Regions from separate parts of the Luteibacter aegosomatissinici genome, predicted to be linked through region 1. Evidence: predicted binding sites of a transcription regulator. Region 1 holds the regulator's gene; each other region holds the start of a gene.

What was found. Region 1 encodes FliA, which starts transcription of late flagellar genes. Its sites were predicted from a motif close to TAAAGTTTNNCNNNCNNNGGCCGATAA; they were not measured.
Region 2: the regulator FliA is predicted to act here: its motif matches at 2,183-2,209, upstream of L2Y97_RS06480 (GGDEF domain-containing protein).
Region 3: the regulator FliA is predicted to act here: its motif matches at 2,641-2,667, upstream of L2Y97_RS09530 (methyl-accepting chemotaxis protein).
Region 4: the regulator FliA is predicted to act here: its motif matches at 1,992-2,018, upstream of L2Y97_RS06055 (cyclic di-GMP phosphodiesterase).

Annotation. Positions count from the first base shown of each region.
Region 1 is NZ_CP095742.1:3,719,247-3,724,440, reverse strand. It holds gene flhF (flagellar biosynthesis GTPase FlhF) at 1-1,047, shown strand, start outside; gene L2Y97_RS16725 (MinD/ParA family protein) at 1,117-1,992, shown strand; gene L2Y97_RS16720 (RNA polymerase sigma factor FliA) at 1,989-2,720, shown strand; gene cheY (chemotaxis response regulator CheY) at 2,751-3,152, shown strand; gene L2Y97_RS16710 (protein phosphatase CheZ) at 3,162-3,803, shown strand; gene L2Y97_RS16705 (chemotaxis protein CheA) at 3,811-5,194, shown strand, end outside.
Region 2 is NZ_CP095742.1:1,464,493-1,469,686, forward strand. It holds gene L2Y97_RS06465 (hypothetical protein) at 457-645, shown strand; gene L2Y97_RS06470 (linear amide C-N hydrolase) at 710-1,720, shown strand; gene L2Y97_RS06475 (EF-hand domain-containing protein) at 1,725-2,039, opposite strand; gene L2Y97_RS06480 (GGDEF domain-containing protein) at 2,255-3,715, shown strand; gene L2Y97_RS06485 (hypothetical protein) at 3,778-4,212, shown strand; gene L2Y97_RS06490 (S1 family peptidase) at 5,048-5,194, opposite strand, start outside.
Region 3 is NZ_CP095742.1:2,121,871-2,127,064, reverse strand. It holds gene L2Y97_RS09545 (hypothetical protein) at 111-845, opposite strand; gene L2Y97_RS22520 (helix-turn-helix domain-containing protein) at 1,406-1,711, opposite strand; gene L2Y97_RS09540 (Rap1a/Tai family immunity protein) at 1,699-2,100, opposite strand; gene L2Y97_RS09535 (hypothetical protein) at 2,097-2,408, opposite strand; gene L2Y97_RS09530 (methyl-accepting chemotaxis protein) at 2,736-4,019, shown strand; gene L2Y97_RS09525 (SDR family oxidoreductase) at 4,029-4,742, opposite strand; gene L2Y97_RS09520 (TetR/AcrR family transcriptional regulator) at 4,876-5,194, opposite strand, start outside.
Region 4 is NZ_CP095742.1:1,366,101-1,371,294, forward strand. It holds gene hutU (urocanate hydratase) at 1-1,121, shown strand, start outside; gene msrA (peptide-methionine (S)-S-oxide reductase MsrA) at 1,250-1,924, opposite strand; gene L2Y97_RS06055 (cyclic di-GMP phosphodiesterase) at 2,065-3,312, shown strand; gene L2Y97_RS06060 (putative bifunctional diguanylate cyclase/phosphodiesterase) at 3,309-4,586, shown strand; gene coaE (dephospho-CoA kinase) at 4,640-5,194, opposite strand, start outside.

The sequences.
Region 1 (5,194 bases):
GGGGCGGCGCCCCAGTCGGCCAACGCGCCGCAGCGCCAGTCATCCGCCGCGCTGGCCGCCAGCGTTGCTGACGTGGTTCGCGCCGCGACCGTGGCTGCGCCGCAGAACGATACGGCCGTGAACGGCATGCGCGCCGAGATCAATAACCTGCGCGAGATGCTGGAAGTGCAGCTCTCCGCGCTGGCCTGGAACCAGATGGACCGGCAGAACCCGCTGCGCGCCCGCGTGCTGCGTGAGATGACTCGCCTGGGCATCGATGGCGACGTCGCCCGCGCGCTCTGCGCCGAACTGCCGGACACCATGACGGCCGAGCAGGCGCGTTACCTGCCACTGGGCATCCTGTCGCGCAACATCCGCACCAGCGGCCGCAACTTCGATACCGTCGGCGGCGGCATTACCGCGTTCGTCGGCACCACGGGCGTCGGCAAGACCACCAGCATTGCCAAGCTCGCCGCCCGTGCGGTGCTCCGCCATGGCGCATCCAACGTGGCCCTGATCAGTGCCGACCAGTACCGCATCGGTGCCGGCGCCCAGCTGGAACACTACGGCCGCCTGCTCGGCGTGCGCGTGTACAACGCGCACGATGCCCAGAGCCTGCGTAACGTGCTGTTGCAGCTGCGCGGCAAGCACACGGTGCTGATCGATACGGCGGGCCTGGCTGGCAACGACCCGAAGCTGCAGCAGCAGTTCGAGACGCTCCGGGCCATGGCCGATGTGCGTGTCTGCCTCGTGCTGGCCGCCAACGCGCAGGCCCAGGCGATTGATAACGCCGTGCGCGCCTATGCGCCGCTCAATCCGCAGAGCGCCATCCTGACCAAACTCGACGAGGCGCCGCTGCTGGGCGGCGCACTGTCAGCCCTTATCCGGCATGGCATGCCGTTGGACTACACCACGGATGGCCAGCGCGTGCCTGAGGACATTGCCTCCGCCGACGCGCGCAAGCTGGTCTGCCTGGCAGCCCAGATGCTCAAACAGCGCAACGACGAACCGGATGACGCCATACTTGCCGATCGTTTCGGCTTCGCGTCCGCCCCGGCCCTGGCCTGATCGCAGAACGTAACGAACGTGACTACGGCAACCGCAACCGCAACTTCTTTCACGGCAGTGAATTCCTTCATGACCACACACGTCGACAACTCCCAGGCCGCCGGACTCAACTGGCTCGCCGACCGCCGGCCCACGCGCAGCATCGCGATCGCGGGCGGCAAGGGCGGCGTGGGCAAGACCACGGTGGCCGTGAACCTCGGCATGGCCCTGGCCATGGGGGGCCGCGACGTCCTCCTGCTGGATGCCGACCTCGGCATGGCCAACATCGATGTGCTGCTGGGCCTGCAGCCCACCCGCCACCTGGGTCATATGCTGGAAGGCGCCTGCGCCATCGAGGATCTGGTGCTCGAAGCGCCGCATGGCCTGAAGGTGATCCCGGCCACGTCGGGCACGCGCCGCATGGCCCAGTTGCCCAACATCGAGCATGCCGCGGTCATTCGCGCCTTCGACGAATACCCGCTGGCGCCGGAATACCTGATCGTGGATACCGCGGCCGGCATTTCCGACAGCGTGTCGATGTTCGCCGCCGCCTCGGACGAGGTCGTGGTCGTGGTCTGCGACGAACCGGCTTCGCTGACCGACGCCTATGCACTGATCAAGGTGCTGTCGCGCGAGTTCGCGGTGAACCGTTTCCGCATCGTGGCCAACATGGTCCGCCATGCGCAGGAAGGGCGCCAGCTGTTCGAAAAGCTTTCCCGGGTGACCAACCGCTTCCTGGATGTGTCGCTCGATTTCATGGGCATGGTGCCGCACGACGAGTACCTGCGCCAGGCGATCCGCCGCCAGTCGGCAGTGGTCGAAGCCTGGCCGAGCAGCCGTTCGGCGGTGGGATTCAAGAATTTGGCCAGGTCGGTCGATACATGGGGTGAACCCGAACCCCGTGGTCAGGGTCGCATCGGCTTTTTTGCCGGGCGTGAGCACGTGGGGGGAGGGCTGCCGTTGTGAGTGTCGCGAGCGAATACCTTGAAATCACTAAGGTTCCGGCCGATCAACTGGTAAAAACGCATGCGCCGCTGGTGCGCCGGATCGCCTATCACCTGATGGGCCGCCTGCCGCCCAGCGTCGATGCAAACGACCTGATGCAGGCTGGCATGATCGGTTTGCTTGAGGCGGCAAGGAATTATTCGCCGACGCGCGCGGCCAGCTTCGAAACCTATGCGGGTATCCGCATACGTGGCGCCATGCTGGATGAACTGCGCAAGACGGACTGGACCCCGCGCTCTGTCCACAGGAAATTGCGCGAGGTGGCGGAAGTAACGAGGCAGATTGAGAACGAAACCGGTGGCGATGCCGACGATCTTGAGGTGATGAAGCGCCTCGGCATCGACGCCATGGAATACAACCAGATCCTGGCAGACGCGGCGAGCGCGCGGTTGCTGAGCCTGACGGCGCCCGAGGGCGACGAAGGTTCCGCCATCGACGTTGCCGACCCGGACGCTTCGGGCCCGGATGGCTTGTTCGAGCAGGACGGCATGCGCAGCGCGCTCGCCGAATCGATCGACGGGCTGCCCGAGCGCGAAAAGCTGGTGATGTCGCTGTACTACGATGAAGAACTCAACCTGAAGGAAATCGGTGCGGTGCTGGGAGTTAGCGAATCGCGCGTGTGCCAGATCCATGGCCAGGCCCTGATCCGTCTCCGGGCTCGCATGTCGGGTTGGAAAGACAAACACTAAGAAATACGCGGCTGTAAGGCGGAGAGCGCTTTGGACAAGAACATGAAAATCCTCGTGGTGGACGATTTCTCCACCATGCGGCGAATCGTCCGTAACTTGCTGGTAGAGCTGGGTTTCACCAACACGCTCATCCAGGAAGCGGAGGACGGTAACGCGGCGCTGGCACTGCTGCGCTCGCAGCCGATCGATCTGGTGGTCACCGACTGGAACATGCCGAACATGACCGGCATCGACCTGCTCCGGGCCATCCGCGCGGACGCCAACCTGAAATCGCTGCCGGTGCTGATGGTGACCGCCGAGAACAACCGCGACCAGATCATTGCCGCCGCGCAGAGCGGCGTGAATGGTTACGTCGTGAAGCCGTTCACGGCTGTCACGCTCAAGGAAAAGCTCGACAAGATCTTTGAACGCCTCGCCGCGGCCGCGGGCTAAGGGACTAACATGAATACGATGATTTCCGCTGGCCAGGACGTGGCACCCGAACTGCGCGAGCTACTCGATGCCGACGACAGCGCGGCCTTCGAGCAAGCGCTCGATCGCCTGCTGCGCAGCCGCGAACAGCATTTGTTCCTGGCCCTGGGCCACCTCGCACGCGACCTGCACGAATCCGCCCGCCGCCTTGCTTCGGATATTTCCAGCGATGGCGTGCCTGGCACCATGAGCGATGCGCGCAAACACCTGCGCGATGTGCTCGAGATGAGCTCGCAGGCGGCGCATCGCACGCTCGACTTCAGTGAGAAACTTCGCCCGCAGGCACAGGCGCTCGCCAGGCAGGCCGACGAGCTTCTCGTGCTCGACCAGGCCGATCCCGCATTCACCGCCAATGCCACGTCGCTGGCGGTGCGCGTGGGTGATTTTGCCCAGAACTGCGATATCGGCTTCGGCGAAATGGTGGAAGCGCAGTCCTGGCAGGATCTTTCCGGCCAGCGCGTTGCCCAGGTCGAGGCCTTCATGGCCAAGGTCGAAAACTCGCTGGTGGAGCTGGTGCGCCTGACCGGTTCGCTGGCAGGTGCCAATGCGCCCGCCGCCGACAAGGTCAGCCAGGACGAAGTGGATCGCCTGCTCAGCGAATTCGGTTTCTGAGCCCGCCATGAGCGTGGAGCTGGACAACGAGCTGCTCAACGTCTTCCTGATCGAGGCCCGCGAACTACTTGAGACCCTGGGCGAACAGCTCGTGGATCTCGAGGCCTCGCCGGAGGATAGCGAGCTCCTGAACGCGGTGTTCCGTGCGTTCCATACCGTGAAGGGCGGTGCGGGCTTCCTTGGCCTGAACGCCATGGTGGAACTGTGCCACCGTGCGGAGGATCTGCTGAACGAGGCGCGTAATGGCGCGCTCGTGCTCAATGCTGCCTTGATGGATGCCTTGCTCGAGTCGCTCGATCTGCTGAACGACATGATGCGTGCGGCCGATGCCGGGGTGCCGGCCGAGCCTGCGCCGCGTTCGCTGCTCGATCGCCTGGTCGTACCCGGCCGCGCGGCATCGGCGGCGCCGGTCGCGCTCGCCGTACCTGTCAGCGCGCCAAAGGCCGCTGCGGTATCGGCACCAGCCAAGGCGTACGACCCCATCGAAGATGAGTTCGAGGCGATGCTCGACGCAGCGCGCACCGAACGTGCACCTGCACCGGTTGAGTCCGGCACCATCTCCGACGACGAATTCGAATCGCTGCTCGATTCGCTGTACGGCACGGGCGCCCCCGGTGCCGATGCCGTGGCGCCCGCCGAGCCGGTTGCAGAAGCGGCCGCCCCCGCGCCCGAAAGCAACACTATCAGCGACGACGAGTTCGAAGCGTTGCTCGACCAGCTCTACGGCACCGGCGCCCCCAGCGGCACCGCTGACCCATCGGCAGCCGCACCGTCCGCGAATGGCGAAACCCCTCTAGGAGCGGGCTCGCCCGCGATCAACGACGCCCCTGCTCACACGTCGCCCGCAGCCACTCCGATTGCCGCGACGTCGCCGGTCGAAGCACCAGCCGTTACAGCGACCAAACCGAAACCCGCGCCCGCCACCGAAAAACGTCAACCCACTGCCGCCGCCGACACCACGGTCCGCGTCGACACACACCGCCTCGACAGCCTGGTCGATGCGGCCGGCGAACTCGTCCTGGTTCGCAACCGCCTGACGAACCTAGCGCCGCGTGGCACCAACGATCCGATGGAGCGCGCCATCGGTGAACTCGAGCGCGTGGCCGAAGACCTGCAGAACGCCGTGCTGCGCATGCGCATGCAGCCGGTCGGCAAGCTGTTCTCCCGTTTCCCGCGCATCGTGCGCGACCTGGCACGCCAGTTGGGCAAGGAAATCGAACTCGTCACCGAGGGTGAAGACACCGATATCGACCGCACCGTGGTCGAAGCGCTGGCCGATCCGCTCGTGCATTTGCTGCGCAACGCCGTGGACCACGGCATTGAAATGCCCGATGTGCGCGAGCAGGCTGGTAAGTCACGTTCTGGCACGGTGCGCCTCGCCGCCGGACAGT
Region 2 (5,194 bases), 2.3 Mb from region 1:
GGCTATGGGGCAAGGTTGGGAGTGCTTGTCATCGCGAGCTCCACCTGCTGCAACTGCCGGGCCTGGAGGCCCCTCGTTGCAGACTCGCAGGTCGATTGTTCCCGACAGGATCGATCCTATCGATGCGCTTTCGCGAGCGTCAATGAGTTTCGCTGTTCAGGGCTCCGGGTGAGAAGGCCGGGGTAGTGGCTCGATGCCGGAATTCGTCAGAACTTCAGCAACTTCCGCTCTCAGGCCTTCATCCTTGAATGTTGCGGGCGAGATCTCGAGTAACGCCGCGAACGCGCGTTTCACTTTACGTAGAGTCTCAAGGTCCAGCTTTCCCGTTTCACGAATTCGTGTTGCACGGCGCCCGTACCGTGCCCGATTCCAGTGCCAGGCGTCAGACCGACAGCAGGTTCGATGCCAGCCAGATCGGACCGACCGCGCAGTCCCTAGGTAATTTTTCCTAACCGCATGCATGCACGCCCATGGCACCATGCCGGAAAACATGACGTTCTTCGCGAAACGGAATCGCTGGCCCTGGCCCGCGACCAGAACCACCATTTCCGCGGCTTTGAATCCGACGTGCATGGCCTGTTGGTGGAATACGACCACGACGGCAGCCAGCACTACGTCGTCGAAGTGCTCAAACAGGATACGTGAGGTGACGACCATGAATGCATTGAAGCGCTTTGTACTCCACGGGCTGGGCGCTGCCGCCCTGGCGATGTTCGCGGCGCCCATGGTGGCGGATGCCTGCACGCGCGTCGTCTACCTCGGCGCGAACGACGATGTCATTACCGCCCGCTCCATGGACTGGAAGGTGGATGTCGGCACCAACCTGTGGATTTTCCCTCGGGGCATGAAGCGAACGGGCGAAGCCGGCCCGGGTTCGGTGGCGTGGACCGCGAAGTACGGCAGCGTCATCGCCAGCGGGTACGACGTCTCGACCACCGATGGTGCGAACGAGAAGGGCTTGATGGCCAACGTGCTATGGCTCGTGGAATCGACCTACCCGACGCCCCGGCGCGGCGACCATACGCTGAGCATCGCCATGTGGGCGCAGTACGTGCTGGATAACTTTGCGACGGTGGATGAGGCGGTGAAGGCGCTGGAAAAGGAGCCCTTCGTCGTGATTACGGACGAGGTGCCCGGCGAGCCACGCCTGGCGACGTTGCATTTATCCATGTCCGATGCGAGCGGCGATAGCGCCATTGTCGAATACATCGGTGGCAAGCAGGTGATCCACCACGATCGCAAATACCAGGTGATGACCAACTCACCGACGTTCGATGAGCAGCTAGCGCTGAATACCTACTGGGAGGGCATAGGGGGCACGGTGATGCTACCGGGTACGAACCGCTCGGCCGATCGCTTCGCCCGCGCATCGTTCTACATCAACGCCATCCCGAAGAGCGAAGACCCGGACCTCGCCCTGGCAAGCGTTTTCTCCGTGATCAGAAATGCCTCGGTGCCTCTGGGGATCACCACGCCCGACCAGCCCAATATCTCGTCGACCCGCTGGCGCACGGTGTTCGATCACAAGCGCCGGCTGTATCTGTTCGAATCGACGATCACGCCCAACACCTTCTGGGTGGACCTGAAGAAGATCGATTTCGCGGAGGCCGCCGGGGTGCGCAAGCTCGACCTGGGGCCGGACCAGAGGAATACGTTCGCCGGCGAGGTCTCGGGCCAGTTCGCCGCGGCGAAGCCGTTCCGCTTCGCCGGGCTGCACTGAGCCGTTACTTGGGCGGCGTGGCGGCCTTGTCGGCCATGTGCTTCAGCATGAACTGCTGGATTTCCTTTTCGGAGACCTTGCCGCGCTTGGTGGTATCGATCGCATCGAAGTTCTTGGCCGTGGCTGGCATGTTGCCGGCCTCGGCTTCCTCCTTGGTCACGAAGCCATCCTTGTCCTTGTCGGCCAGGACGAACTTGTTGTGCAGCTGCTTTTCCGCGTAGTTGAGCCGCGCGCCAACCCCTGTCTGGGCCGTGGCGGCCAGGGGGGAAAGGCAAAGGGCGGCCACGAGGGCCAGTGCGCAGGTCCTGCCGAAAGCCATGAGATCTCTCCATGCAACCGGGGTCGGGTCTGGTGACGTTACCCCTGCCAGTCCTCCCCTGTAAATCGGTGGATTTGCTGCCCCCAGGCGGGTCGGCAGTCCGGCCTTCACCCCGCGGACCGGGGCAAAATGTGACGAAGTTCTCAAGACGCCCCCGTTCCGGCCGATAAGGGAAGACGCAACTGGGCATGGCCGCCGGCCATGGGGGTTTCACAATGTCAGGTACGGAAGCACGGCAACGCGCCCGCGAGGCGCTTGCCCAGGCCAAGGCCAGGGTGGCCAGTCTCAAGCACGTCGACCCGTTCTTCCTGGACCTCTCCCTGGGCGAGGCCCCGGAAGGCGCATGGGCTGGGCCGGACCATGCGGTGACTGCCGTGGGCCGCCTGGACGCGGCAGGGTTCTACACCCCCAGCCCCTGCCAGGAAGCCCTGCGTGGCCTGGAAGTGCCCAGCATCGTGAAAGAGGTGTACCTTGCCGGGGCGGGGATGCGTGGCCGTTACGACCACGAGACCTTGCGCCGTAGCCTCCCCGAGAGCGTCATGTGGCTCATGGAGAATGTCCGCGGCGAGAAGGGTGGGGCGCCTCGCATCTACATCCATGTACCCGATGGCTGTGCGGCCCTGGCGGAAGCGCCGGAGGAAACACTGGCTATCCTCGAGCTGCTGGCCGGGCTGCCGCTGGAAGGCGTGGCCCTGGCCGAAGACGTACCAGACGCTGTCACCACGGGCACCAACATGAGTATTGACGACGCGATCCTTGCCAAGGACATCGGGGTCTACAAGACCTTGCTGGAATCGACCCGTGCCATCCCGTGGAAGATCGAGTGGGCGACGCTGCGCTTTGCCTACATCGGCCCGCAGATCGAAGAGCTGCTGGGCTGGTCGCCGCAATCGTGGCAGACCGTGCAGGACTGGGCCGACCGCATGCACCCCGAGGACCGCGAGTGGGTGTTCAACTTCTGCGTATCGCAATCGCAGGCTGGCATCGACCATGAAGCCGACTACCGCGCGCTGCGCAAGGATGGCGAATTCGTCTGGATTCGCGATGTGGTGCACGTGGTGCGCAACGAGGACGGTACGCCAAACGCGCTGATCGGTTTCATGTTCGATATCAGCGAGCGCAAGCGCACTGAAGAAAAGCTTCTCGACATGCAGCGCGAGCTGGAAGAGCTGTCCTTCAAGGACGGCCTGACCGGCGTGGCCAACCGCCGCCGCTTCGATAACGTGGTAGATGCCCGCTGGCGCGATGCGCGCCAGAACCGTCAGCCGCTATCGGTGGTCGTGCTCGATATCGATTACTTCAAGCAGTACAACGATCACTACGGCCACCTGGAAGGCGATGAGTGCCTGAAGCGCGTGGCTCGTGCACTGTCCGGGAGCGTGCGTAGCCCCGACGATCTCCTGTGCCGCTTCGGCGGCGAGGAATTCGTGCTGTTGTTGCCCAACACCGATGAAGCCGCCGCCATGGCCATGGCCTGGCGCTGCCTGGATCTGGTCGACAAGGCACTGATTCCGCACGCCGGCGTGGGCCACGACAAACGGTTGACCCTCAGCGCGGGTGTGAACACGCTGGTGCCCGGCGAGGGCGACAGCGTGCTACCGTTCATCGGCGTGGCTGATGCCCGGTTGTACAAGGCGAAGGAACGCGGGCGCCATCGCGTCGTCGCCGAGGGCTAATTCCATGTCGCGACTGGCCGCATACCTCGTTCGCCGCCAGTTTTCGATCAAGGACCACACCGATGCTTCCCGAAGACGTCGCTCAAGAAATATCACGCCGTTTCATTGATGCGTCCGCGCAATGCGAAGCATCACTTCGGGTCGTTATGTCCCACCAGAGCCTCGGCCAGGTCAATGTCTATGGCAAGCTCGTCGGAAGGTTCGTCGGCAATAGCTTCACCAATGTCCTCAAGCCAATCTGGGATGCAAATCCGCGTCTAAATCCGAAAGAAATGCAGGTACCGTATGTCGCGCCTCGGGCGACGCTTTCTCCCGAATCAAGAGAGGCGCTGGAGGCGTTCCTGATTGCCGCTCGTGCCAGCATTGAGTTTACGAAGCAGCACATTCCAGAGGCACAGCAGGAATCCTTGTTCGCATACGGCGGCATGGCAGAGGTCGTCGAAGCCGCTGACGCGATTGCTGCTTTTCTCGAAGAACCGCGTTTTAGAGATCCATGACGCGGTAATGTGATGTGCCGTTGGTAACCGCGAAAGCATTGCCCGAAGTGTCCGAACGTCAGCCTAAAGAAAAGGTTCTTCACGGATTTCCGTGAGCACATGCTTCATCGCGCCACGTCGTCGGTTCATTCGCGTTCGCGAACGCATGTGTTTAGCGGCTAGCGCCGCCTTAGGCTGGGTGGGAGTCGCCATCGGCGGCGGGCAGGCCCCTGGGTCCGCCAGTCGCGGACCTGCGGACCGGGCCGTAGGCACCGCCCTCGCGATCATCGTTAGCTCGGGCGGCCCTCCGCTCATGTCGGCCCCAGGGGCCTGCCCGCCACCGAATCCCTACGTCTCGTTTGGTGTGGCACAAGCTCGCACGACGCCGCTCACCTCCCTGTAGGAGCGCGCTTGCGCACGATCAGCTCACGAAGCGGCGATGCCGAACGCGGTGTTGAATCCAGGCGTCCAGCGCTGTCATTACCGCCCCGTCGTTCGTGTCTTGCGCCGATCGAGGGAGCGATGTAGCTCTGCGGCGTCATCGCTGCGTGGGCTATCGCGCGCGAGCGCGCTCCTATAGGTGGTGGACCGCACGCGTGTGGCTCTCCGACCACAAACCTCGACGTGGGGTGCGCGGGTGGGCAGGCCCTTGGGGCCGACATGAGCGGAGGGCCGCCGGGCGATTCGCGGTTAGCGAAGAGGGCGCCTACGGCCCGGTCCGAAGGTCCGCGACTGGCGGACCCAAGGGCCTGCCCACCCGCAGCTTCCTCAACCCACCACGCCGTAGGCGGCGCAAGCCGCTAAAAACATGCATTCGCGAACGCGAATGAACCGCTCATCTCTCGATCTTCAGGTATCAAGGGCCAGCAGGCGCCTTGGTTGCTGCCGCTGTCGCCGTGGCATCACCTGCGGGGGATGCACCTGGCAACGATGTGCCGTGGACGACATCCGCGAGGCGTTTCTGCATGTCGTCGTCGGCCGCCTTGTCGCGGACGGCGTAGCT
Region 3 (5,194 bases), 1.6 Mb from region 1:
CTCATAGTGCGCCTGGAACTGGCGGATGCTGACTCCGCAGTAATGCGCCGCCTCGGCTTCGGTAAGCCAATCCTTCCCTTCGATATTCACTACCGTACCCAGATAACGGATCAGTCATTGTCCTTCAGGCTGTCCTGAATGTTGATAATGTCTGCTGCCGCCTTCGCGATCTCCCTCACAAGGGGTTTCTCGTCCGCAGCAATGCTCGCCAGTACGTAGCTCTGCATGGCCGTCTCACAGAACGGCTTTACAACCGAGAGAAGGTTGGTCCGTCCGGCAGCCACTGCCCCACCGTCCCAAGTGCCGGAAAGCATCCGGTTTCCCTCAACAAGAGCCTTAATCCGTCGGAACTCAAGGAACGTGTATCCGAGATTCGTATCGAGATCACGAGGCAGAGTGGTCAAGCTTGGCAGAGCCATATCGAACGAAGGGAGATGATACTGAGATATTTGGTGATACACGCCTTCTAGACTGTGCTCTTCATCCTCAAGCAACGCGGCCCAAACCAACGCATGCACCGATAGGCCAAAGAGGTCACTACAGAGCATCGATAACAGAAGGCCGGCGTGTCGCTGCTCGCGGGCAGACGCGTGATCGCGCTCCTCCTTTCGCATGAGTCGCTCGGATTGTATGGCACGTTCCGCACTCCGTAAGCCGGTCACAACCGCGAGAAGCGTAAACGCCGCCGCGAGCGTGCTCACCAATACCCCGGCCCACTCTGCCGATTTCTCGACACGGAAAGGACCACAAGCCCAAACTGGAGCACGGAAAATCAGCCAAGAGCTAATCCCCCCGACTGTCAACCCAAGCAACAACGTCCACCACGCACGCGACACCTTAGCCATCTTCGATCCTTGACCCCCAATATTCCACGATGTTAACCGTTTGCCCGTGCACGCTATCAAAAATAGAAGGAAGTAGATTTAGCGGGATCTGGCACCTGATAAGAACCATCCAAGCACCCGAAACCCAGAAATAACCCAGATGGTTTCGGTTGGGTTTGCAACCGCCTCGATCACTAAAACAGTGATGAGTAGTGATGGGTGGCTGGCCTACGGTCTGAGTTCGGTGCCGCCACCTTAGGCGAATGGCCCAAATCCGCACTGTAGGGGGTACACCACAAGGCAACTAGGGGTTACCCGGTAGCGTGGTAGCGGGTGAGGCGGTATTCCCCGTAGCAGGTATTGCAAGGAAGGCTCAGGTCGCAAGATATGCCCCCTATTGCAAAGAACAGGGATTTACAGTCACGGCCCTACCTGCCCCATGCGTAGATCAGGCATCCCTAGTGATTAGTGGTCCATAGGCGGACGTAGGGGCACTCCGGCGGGTCAGTGACGTTGATTGAATATCAAACCAATCAGCTCGACTGAGAACAACGGATATCAATAAACAACAGGGGAAATACTCAACGGCCATCCCGTTTGCGAGCACACGAGAGAATGGCATGCGCTTGGGCCAGGGCTCCGGGATGGTCGTCGTTGCGTTTACGCGTAGGCTTCGTGGTCGGCCTCGGCTCAAGGGCCACCGCCGGGATAGTCTGAGACGCCAGATACTCAGCGATGTGGCTCTCTGAGAACCTAGGCGACTTGCCGACCATGTAGAAACCAATCTTCCCCGCCTTCCGCCAGCGGTAGACAGTTAGCTTGGTCACACCGAGGTAATCGGCTAGCTCTGCTTCCGTGAGAACGGGGGGAAGGGTCACTTGAGGCATGGATACGCGTCGAAGTAAGCAGATCCTACTGCCGAAAACCGGTCGCCAGAATGCGCCTGTGGGTGAGTATCGATATACCGCAACACAATCCGGATCATGCCTGCAACCTGCGTTGGGGAACTCATACAAGATGAGCTTCCCTGGCGCTTCATCTCGGCAGCAAGCTTCATCCCGTCCCACATTCCGGCGACGTAGCCGACAGCACTGGCCATATCTAGATCTGCGATCGTGTCAGGCTTTGGTGGATGCCCCTCCGCCATGTCCATGGCCCGCCTCAACGACGTGTAGAACTCATCGACCGGGACGCTCTTTGACTCGGTGGCGATCGAAGGAAGGACGGCAGTCGCAAGGACGACCACGAGGGATGTCCGCATGATGTTGGTAATCATCGAGCGGGTGCCACAATGACCAACCCAGAGTTCGGCTGGTTATGACGAACTTCCCCTGGCCCGTACTGGACCACTAAGCCATCCTTGAGCAAAACCTGATAGTCGGCTCGATCCCAAGACCAGCCCGACATCAGCCGGTTCTTGTAGGTGAGCACTTGATAGCCTTCCTGCTCGCTGAAACCGTCCGGGCGCCCCAGCTGGCGCTCCACGGCCTGCCGATCCATGCCCGTATCGAGCCGCCGCACCTTCTCTCCGGTCGCACACCCGACCACGGCCAGGCACAGCCCGGCTAGAATGATCTGCTTCATGACCCTGCCCCTCGGTTTAGCCTCACCCCGAGCGGATTGTAATGCGAGGTAGCGAGCAGGTGTTGTGAGTAATTTTGGGAGTAACTGGCATGTAAATGCCATACATCCGTTGACCACCAACGGCTTGTGAGTCCCACTTTCGCACCAATACCAAAGGGCCTCCCGCTGGGAGGCCTTTTTTTATGTTTTTGACCGAAGCGATAGTGAATTTACCATTTCCGCCGTTTTTGCCTAAAGTGTGCAAAATGGCCGCCGATATGTGACGTACATCACACTCTTGGCGGGGTCGGACCGATGATTGGTCGCTGGATACGGCAACAGCAAGCCATGCGCGGAAAGCTGGCCGCCCTGGATAAAGTCCAGGCCATTATCGAGTTCGGGCCGGACGGCACCGTGCGCCATGCCAACGGCCTGTTCCTGCAGACCATGGGCTACCGCCTGGCCGAGATCATCGGCAAACACCACCGCCAGTTCGTGGATCCCGCCGAGGCCGGGTCCACGGCATACGCCGAATTCTGGGAGGGCCTGCGCCAGGGCAAGCCCGACTCGGGCCTCTACCGCCGCCTGCACAAGCATGGCGGCGACGTATGGCTGCAGTCCTCGTACAACCCCATCAAGGATGCGTTCGGCCGGGTGACCGGCGTGGTGAAGTACGCCACCGATGTCACCGAACGGCGCCGCGCCGAGGCCGATATGGACGGCCGCCTGCGGGCCATCGACCGCGCGCAGGCCACGATCGAGTTCGCCCTGGACGGCACCATCCTGGACGCGAACGCCAATTTCCTCGCCGCCATGGGCTACACGATCGACGAGATCGTGGGCCGCCATCACCGCATGTTCGTCGACCCCACCGAGGCGGACTCTGACGCCTACATCGCCTTCTGGAACGGGTTGCGCGAAGGCCGCCACACCAGCGCGCTGTACCGACGTTTCGGCCGTGGCGGCCGCATCGTATGGATCCAGGCGACCTACAACCCCATCCTCGATGCCCATGGCAAGCCGGTACGGGTGGTGAAGTACGCCACCGATATCACGGCACAGACCATGGCGGCACAGACACTGCAGCGCGAGGTGGTGTCGCTGTCCCACGCCGTGCTCGATAACGCGGAAAAGGCCGGCCGTGCCGAAGCCCTGGCCGGTGGCGCGCGCGCCGCGGCCCAACGCGGCGGCGGCGTGGTGGCGGATGTGGTGCGCACCATGGGCGCCATCCAGGACAGCACGCGCTCCGTCGAAGATATCCTGGAGATGATCGACACCATCGCGTTCCAGACCAACCTGCTTTCGCTCAACGCGGCCATCGAGGCCGCGCACGCCGGCGAGAGTGGCAAGGGCTTCGCCGTCGTGGCCGACGAGGTGCGCCAGCTCGCGCAACGCAGCGGCAACGCGTCGAAGCAGATCCATGCGCTCATCGGTAACGCCCGCGATCGCGTGGATGAAGGCGCCGAGCTGGTGGGCAGTGCCGGCCTGGTCATGCAGGAGATCCTGGGCGCTGTCGATCACGTCACCGAGGTGACGAGTGCGATCGGGGAGAGCGCCCAGGTTCAGTCTACGGGCATTGAACGGGTCAACGCCGCGGTCACGCAGCTGGAAAGCGTGTACGGGCACCTTTAGGCCCCTGCCTCACGCCAGGTAACCGCCATCGATCGTCAGGCTGGCACCGGTGATGAACCGAGCATCCGGGCCCGCCAGCCACGCGACGAACGCAGCCACTTCGCCGGGCTTGCCGATACGGCCAAGCGCGATCAGCGACGACAGCATGTCGTGGTACTCCGGTGCATTCATGTCCGTCTCGGTCGGGCCCGGCTGCACGTTGTTGACGGTGATGCCACGCGGGCCCAGGTCCCGCGCAAAACCGCGCGTCATCGCCTGGACTGCCCCCTTGGACGCGCTGTAAACCGACGCACCAGGAAAACCCGAGCGATCCGCGACGATACTGCCCACGGTGATGATGCTGGCGCCCTCGCCCATATGCCGCTGTGCGGCCTGCACACCGGCGTAGACCGCGCGCACATTGACCGCAAATACGCGATCGAATGCATCCATGCCCAGCGTCTCGACGCTACCGCGCTCAAGCACACCGGCATTGTTCACGAGGACGTCGAGGCGGCCGGCATGACCTGCGGTTTCGCCAATCGCTGCGCCAAGTGCCACGGCATCCGCGCTATCGACCTGGACAGCGGTGACCCGGCCGCCAGCCCCAGCGAGTTCGGCGACGAGCGCATTCGCGGCCTGCGCCGAGCTTGCGTAACTGAAGGTCACATCAGCGCCCTCGCCCACCAGGCGCCGCACCACGGCCGCTCCGATACCACGCGACCCACCGGTCACAAACGCCACCTTTCCTTCCAACGCTCGCTGGCTCATACATCACCTAATTATGGATTGATCGATCAAATAATGGCCGTAAAAGAAGGCAGGGCTAGCCCTGCCTTCCTCGCACCATAGGTGAGGCTACGCCTTTATTGATCGATCAGTCAACTATATTGACCGGTGAGAACGAGCGTAGCGCCACCGCGATAATCTGCCTGAGCACACTGTTGGGCGCGCCGCCGCGGGCGGCGATCTTCAGGCCGGAAAGGGTCGCCAGGAGAAAGTGCGCACCCGCTGGCGGGTCAAGGGAGGCGGCGATCTCGCCGCGGCCGATGCCATCGCGCAACCGGCTTTCGAACGCCAGCAGCGTGCGCTCACCGACAGCGGCGGTGACCTCACAGACATCGGGTGCCGTGGTACCGAATTCCGCGACGGCATGAATACCGAGGCATGCCGTCCCGCCCGGCGTGGTGGCGGTT
Region 4 (5,194 bases), 2.4 Mb from region 1:
TGGCCGCGAGCCTGGCCGGTGCCAGCTCGCTCACCATCGAATGCCAGCAGAGCCGCATCGATTTCCGCATCAAGACCCGCTACGTCGATGAGCAGGCCACCGATCTGGATGATGCGCTGGCGCGTATCGCCCGCTACACCGCCGAGGGCCGTGCTGTGTCGGTCGCGCTGCTTGGCAACGCGGCGGATGTGCTGCCGGAGCTCGTGCGCCGCGGCGTTCGCCCCGATGCCGTCACCGACCAGACCAGCGCGCACGATCCGGTGAACGGCTACCTGCCGTCGGGCTGGACCGTGGATGAGTGGTTCGAGCGCCGCAAGAGCGACCCCACCGGTACCTCGAAAGCGGCCAAAGCCTCGATGCGCAAGCACGTGGAGGCCATGCTCGCGTTCCACGCGCAGGGCGTGCCGACCTTCGATTACGGCAACAACATTCGCCAGATGGCCAAGGATGAAGGCCTCACCGATGCCTTCGCATTCCCGGGCTTCGTACCGGCATTCGTGCGCCCGCTGTTCTGCCGCGGTGTCGGTCCGTTCCGTTGGGTGGCGCTCTCGGGCGATCCGGAAGACATCTACAAGACCGACGCCAAGGTGAAGGAACTGATCGCCGACGATCCGCACCTGCACCGCTGGCTGGACATGGCCCGCGAGCGCATCAGCTTCCAGGGCTTGCCGGCGCGCATCTGCTGGGTAGGCCTGGGCCTGCGCCACAAGCTGGGCCTGGCGTTCAACGAGATGGTTCGCAACGGCGAGCTCAAGGCGCCGGTCGTGATCGGCCGCGATCACCTGGATTCCGGCTCGGTGGCCAGCCCCAATCGTGAAACGGAAGCCATGCGCGATGGCAGCGATGCCGTGAGCGACTGGCCGCTGCTGAACGCCATGCTCAACGTGGCCGGTGGCGCCACCTGGGTCAGCCTGCACCACGGCGGTGGCGTGGGCATGGGTTACAGCCAGCACAGCGGCGTGGTCATCGTGTGCGATGGCAGCGAAGAAGCCGACAAGCGCATTGCGCGCGTGCTCTGGAACGATCCCGCGACGGGCGTGATGCGCCACGCGGATGCCGGCTACGACGACGCCATCGCCTGCGCGAAAGAGCAGGGCCTCGACCTGCCGATGCAGCGCTGACGCAACACCACCTGCCGCGGTAGGAGCCCACCCTGTGGGCGACATCTTTTCGCGATGTCACCACGGGGAGAGGGCCTGCCGCTCTTCCGCGAACGGCGTCGCCCACAGGGTGGGCTCCTACATAGGTTTTATCGCCCGTTGGCCCATGCGGGCGTGTACATGTCCGGGTAAATGCGCTGCAGGGCCAGCACCTTCGGTCGGTCGTTGATGGCGATGTACATCGCGTCGGGGTTCAGGCGCATGTAATCCTGGTGCTCATCCTCGGCGTTCCAGAAGCCCTTGAGCGGCACCACCTGGGTCACGATCGGTCCGTTGAAGGCCTTCGCGGCCGTCAGCTGGGCCATGTAGGCCTTCGCCAGTTTTTCCTGTTCCGGCGTGGCGTAAAAAATCGCGGAGCGGTACTGCGTGCCGCTGTCGGGGCCCTGGCGGTTCAACGTCGTGGGGTCCATGGCCACGGAGAAGAACACCTGCAGGAGCTGGCCGTAGGTCACCTGCGCGGGGTCGTACACCACGCGCACGGATTCCGCATGGCCGGTGTCGCCATCGCTGACGTCATCGTAGTTGGCATGGGCCGCATCACCGCCAGAGTAGCCGGCGCGCACACTTTTCACGCCGCGGACATGCTGGAATACACCCTCGACGCCCCAGAAGCAGCCGCCGGCGAATACCGCGGTGGCCTCGCCGGGCGCGCGGGCCGCATCCACGGCGGGCGCGGGCAGTTTCAGGCCCTCGTCGCGGGCCGCGGCGGCCGAGCAGGCGGTGAGGGCGGCAAGCACGAGCGGTAGCAGGATCGGGCGGCGCATGGCGGTTCTCCGGCAGGGGACAAGCCAATAGACCGGGGGTGGCATGGTTTTATTACGCGGCTACCCCTACAGTACGCCGCCCCCTGGCCGATACATACCGAACGGCGTGGGGATTCCCAGCGAGAAGGAGGCAAGGGAAGGTGGCGTACGACCTGGTGGAGCGACGCGTGTTCGTGTCCGATCTGCAGATCGGCATGTTCGTCAGTCGCCTGGATTGTGAGTGGTCGGATACCCCGTTCCCTTTGCAGGGGGTGCCGATCACCTCGCGCGAGGATATCGATAACCTCGCAAAATTCTGCAAGTACGTCTTTGTCGATACCCAGCGGCAGGTCACGCCGTCCCGGCTCATGCCGCCTTCCGTGGTCAAGCCCGCGGCGGTGGTGGCACCAACGGCCCGCGTGCCGCTGAATACGCGCCTGGTCACCCAGCACGCCTACACCGATACCGCTTCCTTCGACGACGAGATGCCCCGGGCCCGCGAGGCGTTCGAGACGGTGTCGAAATTCGCCGAACAGCTGGTCGCCGATATCCACGCCGGCAAGTCGATCGATCCGCAAGCGCTGGATGACGCCGTGAGGCCCATGGTGGCCAGCGTGCTGCGCAGCGGCGATGCCTTCTTCTGGATTGAGAGCCTGCGCCGCCACGACAGCTACACGTTCCGCCACGCCGTGGGCTGCAGCACCCTGGCCGCCTCGTTTGGCCGGCATATGGGCTTCAACGGCGATGCCATCGTGAGCCTGGCGGCGGGCGGCCTGCTGATGGATGTGGGCAAGGCCCAGCTCCCCCGCGAGATCCTGGAGCGCGAGGGCCCACTGAATGACATGGAATGGGACCTGGCCCGCCACCACGTGGAAGAGGGCGGGGCCATTCTCGATGCCTCGGGGGTAACCGACCCGGAAGTGCGCGACATGGTGCTGACCCACCACGAACGCTTTGACGGCACCGGTTACCCGGATGGCCTGGCCGGGACGGCCATTCCCCTAGTCGGCCGCATGGCCGCCATCATCGATACCTATCACGCTATGTGTACGCCGCGCCCGTACCGGCCGGCGGTGTCCCAACACCTCGCGCTGCGCCAGCTGTACCAGGGCCGCGATCGCGAGTACCAGGGCGAGCTGGTGGAACAGTTCCAGGCCTGCCTTGGCGTCTACCCGACGGGCTCACTGGTGGAGCTGAACACCGGCGAGGTCGCGGTGGTGATGGTCCAGAACCAGTCCCGCCGCCTGCAACCGCGCGTGGCGATCCTGACGGGCGCCGACAAGGTGGAGCTCGACGATTTCCGCATTGTCGACCTGATGCGCCAGGCCGAGGGCGTCCACCGCGAAATCCAGCGCACGCTGCCGGCCGGCAGCTATGGCATTGATCCTTCTGAGTACTTCCTGGCATGAGTGAGTTAGCCCATCTCCTGCCCGCCGTCCAGGCGCGCATCGATCGCGCCCGCCAGGAGCCGGGGTTATGCGCCGTGCTGGTGGTGCGCCTGCGTGGCATGCGCGAAGCGCAGCTGCGGCATGGCTATGAATTTGGCGATGAGATCATGTTGGCGGCACGCGAGCGCATCGTCGGTGTCGTGCGCCACGTCGACCTGGTGTACCTCGCCACCGATGACAGCTTCCTTATCGTGCTGCCGACCGTGCGCAACCGCACCCACGCGCTGCTGGCGGCCACGCGTATCGTTGGCGCCATCGACGATACCCCGCTTGTCCACGGCGACCGCAACTGGCACGGGCGCGCGGTGGTGGGCGTGGCGCTGTGCCCGCCGCATGGCACCGATGCGGAGCTGCTGTTCCGCCGCGCCGAGCTGGCCCACGACGAGGCGGTGCGCATCGGCGAGCCGTTCGCCTGCTACGAGCCCGAATCCACGCCGGTGGAAATCCTGTACGGCGAGCTGCGCGACGATATCGCCGCCAACAAGCTCGACGTGATGTTCCAGCCGCTGTACGACCTGCGCCGTGGCAAGGTGGTCAGCGTGGAATCGCTGGCGCGCTGGAAGACCTCTGCCTATGGCGAAGTGCCGCCGTCGGATTTCGTGCCCTTCGCCGAGCGCAGCGACCTCATTGTTCCGCTCACCCGGTGGAGCCTCAACGCGTCGCTCCGCCATGCGGCGGCGTTGCATCGTGGTGGTCGCCCGCTCGATGTGGCGGTGAATCTTTCACCGCGCGTGTTCGCCGAGCAGGGCTTTGCCGAGCAGTTGCTCGGTGCGCTGGATATCTGGGGCGTGCCAGCCGATTCGGTGATCGTGGAGATCACCGAGACCGCGTTGCTGACCGACCTGGACATGAGCGTGCGCGTGCTGCGCCGCCTGCGTGATCGTGGCATCCGCGTCGCCATCGATGATTTCGGCACCGGCTATGCCTCGTTCGCCTACCTGCGCCATTTCCCGGCCACGGAACTCAAGATCGATCGCACCTTCGTGGATGCGATGGTGAGCGATGCGCGTACCGAGCAGGTGGTGCGGGCCATGATCGAAGTGGCCCACCGCCTGGGGCTCGAAGCCGTGGCTGAAGGCGTGGAGAACGAAGAGACGCTGAAGCGCCTCGAAGCGATGAATTGCGACATGGTGCAGGGCTACCACATCGGCCACCCGATGCCGGCCGAGGAGTTCGTGGCCCAGCGGTTGGCGACCGTAGGAGCCCACCCTGTGGGCGACATCTTCTCGCGATAACGACGCAGGACCTGTAGCGGGCTCGCGAACGGCGTCGCCCACAGGGTGGGCTCCTACAGGCTGAGCGCCAGGTAACGTGCGTGCAACGCGCCCACGCGCGCCGCCAGCTCCGCCTCATCCCCATGGTTCTCGATCACATCATCCGCGATCGCCAACCGTGCCTCGCGCGTGGCCTGCACCGCGATCATCTTCCTGGCCAGCGCTTCATCGATGCCGTCGCGGCGCATAAGCCGGGCCATGCGCACATCTTCCGGCGCATCCACCACCAGCACGCGGTTCACCCACGCATAGTGCGCGCGGTTCTCCACCAGCAGCGGAATCGAAAGCAGGCAGTACGGGCCGGTGTCGGCCTCCGCGGCCTCGCGCAGCCACGTCCGGATACGCGGGTGCAGGATGCCTTCCAACGTCGTCCGTGCCCCGGGGTCATCAAACACCCGCTGGCGCATGGCGGCGCGGTCAAGGCGGCCCTCGTTGTCCAGGGCATTGGCGCCAAACACACGGGCCACTTCCGCCAGTGCTTCCGAGCCCGGTTCCACCACCGCCCGCGCGGCCACGTCGGCATCGTAAGCGCGCACGCCGAGCGCCTCGAAGCAGCGCTCCACCGCGCT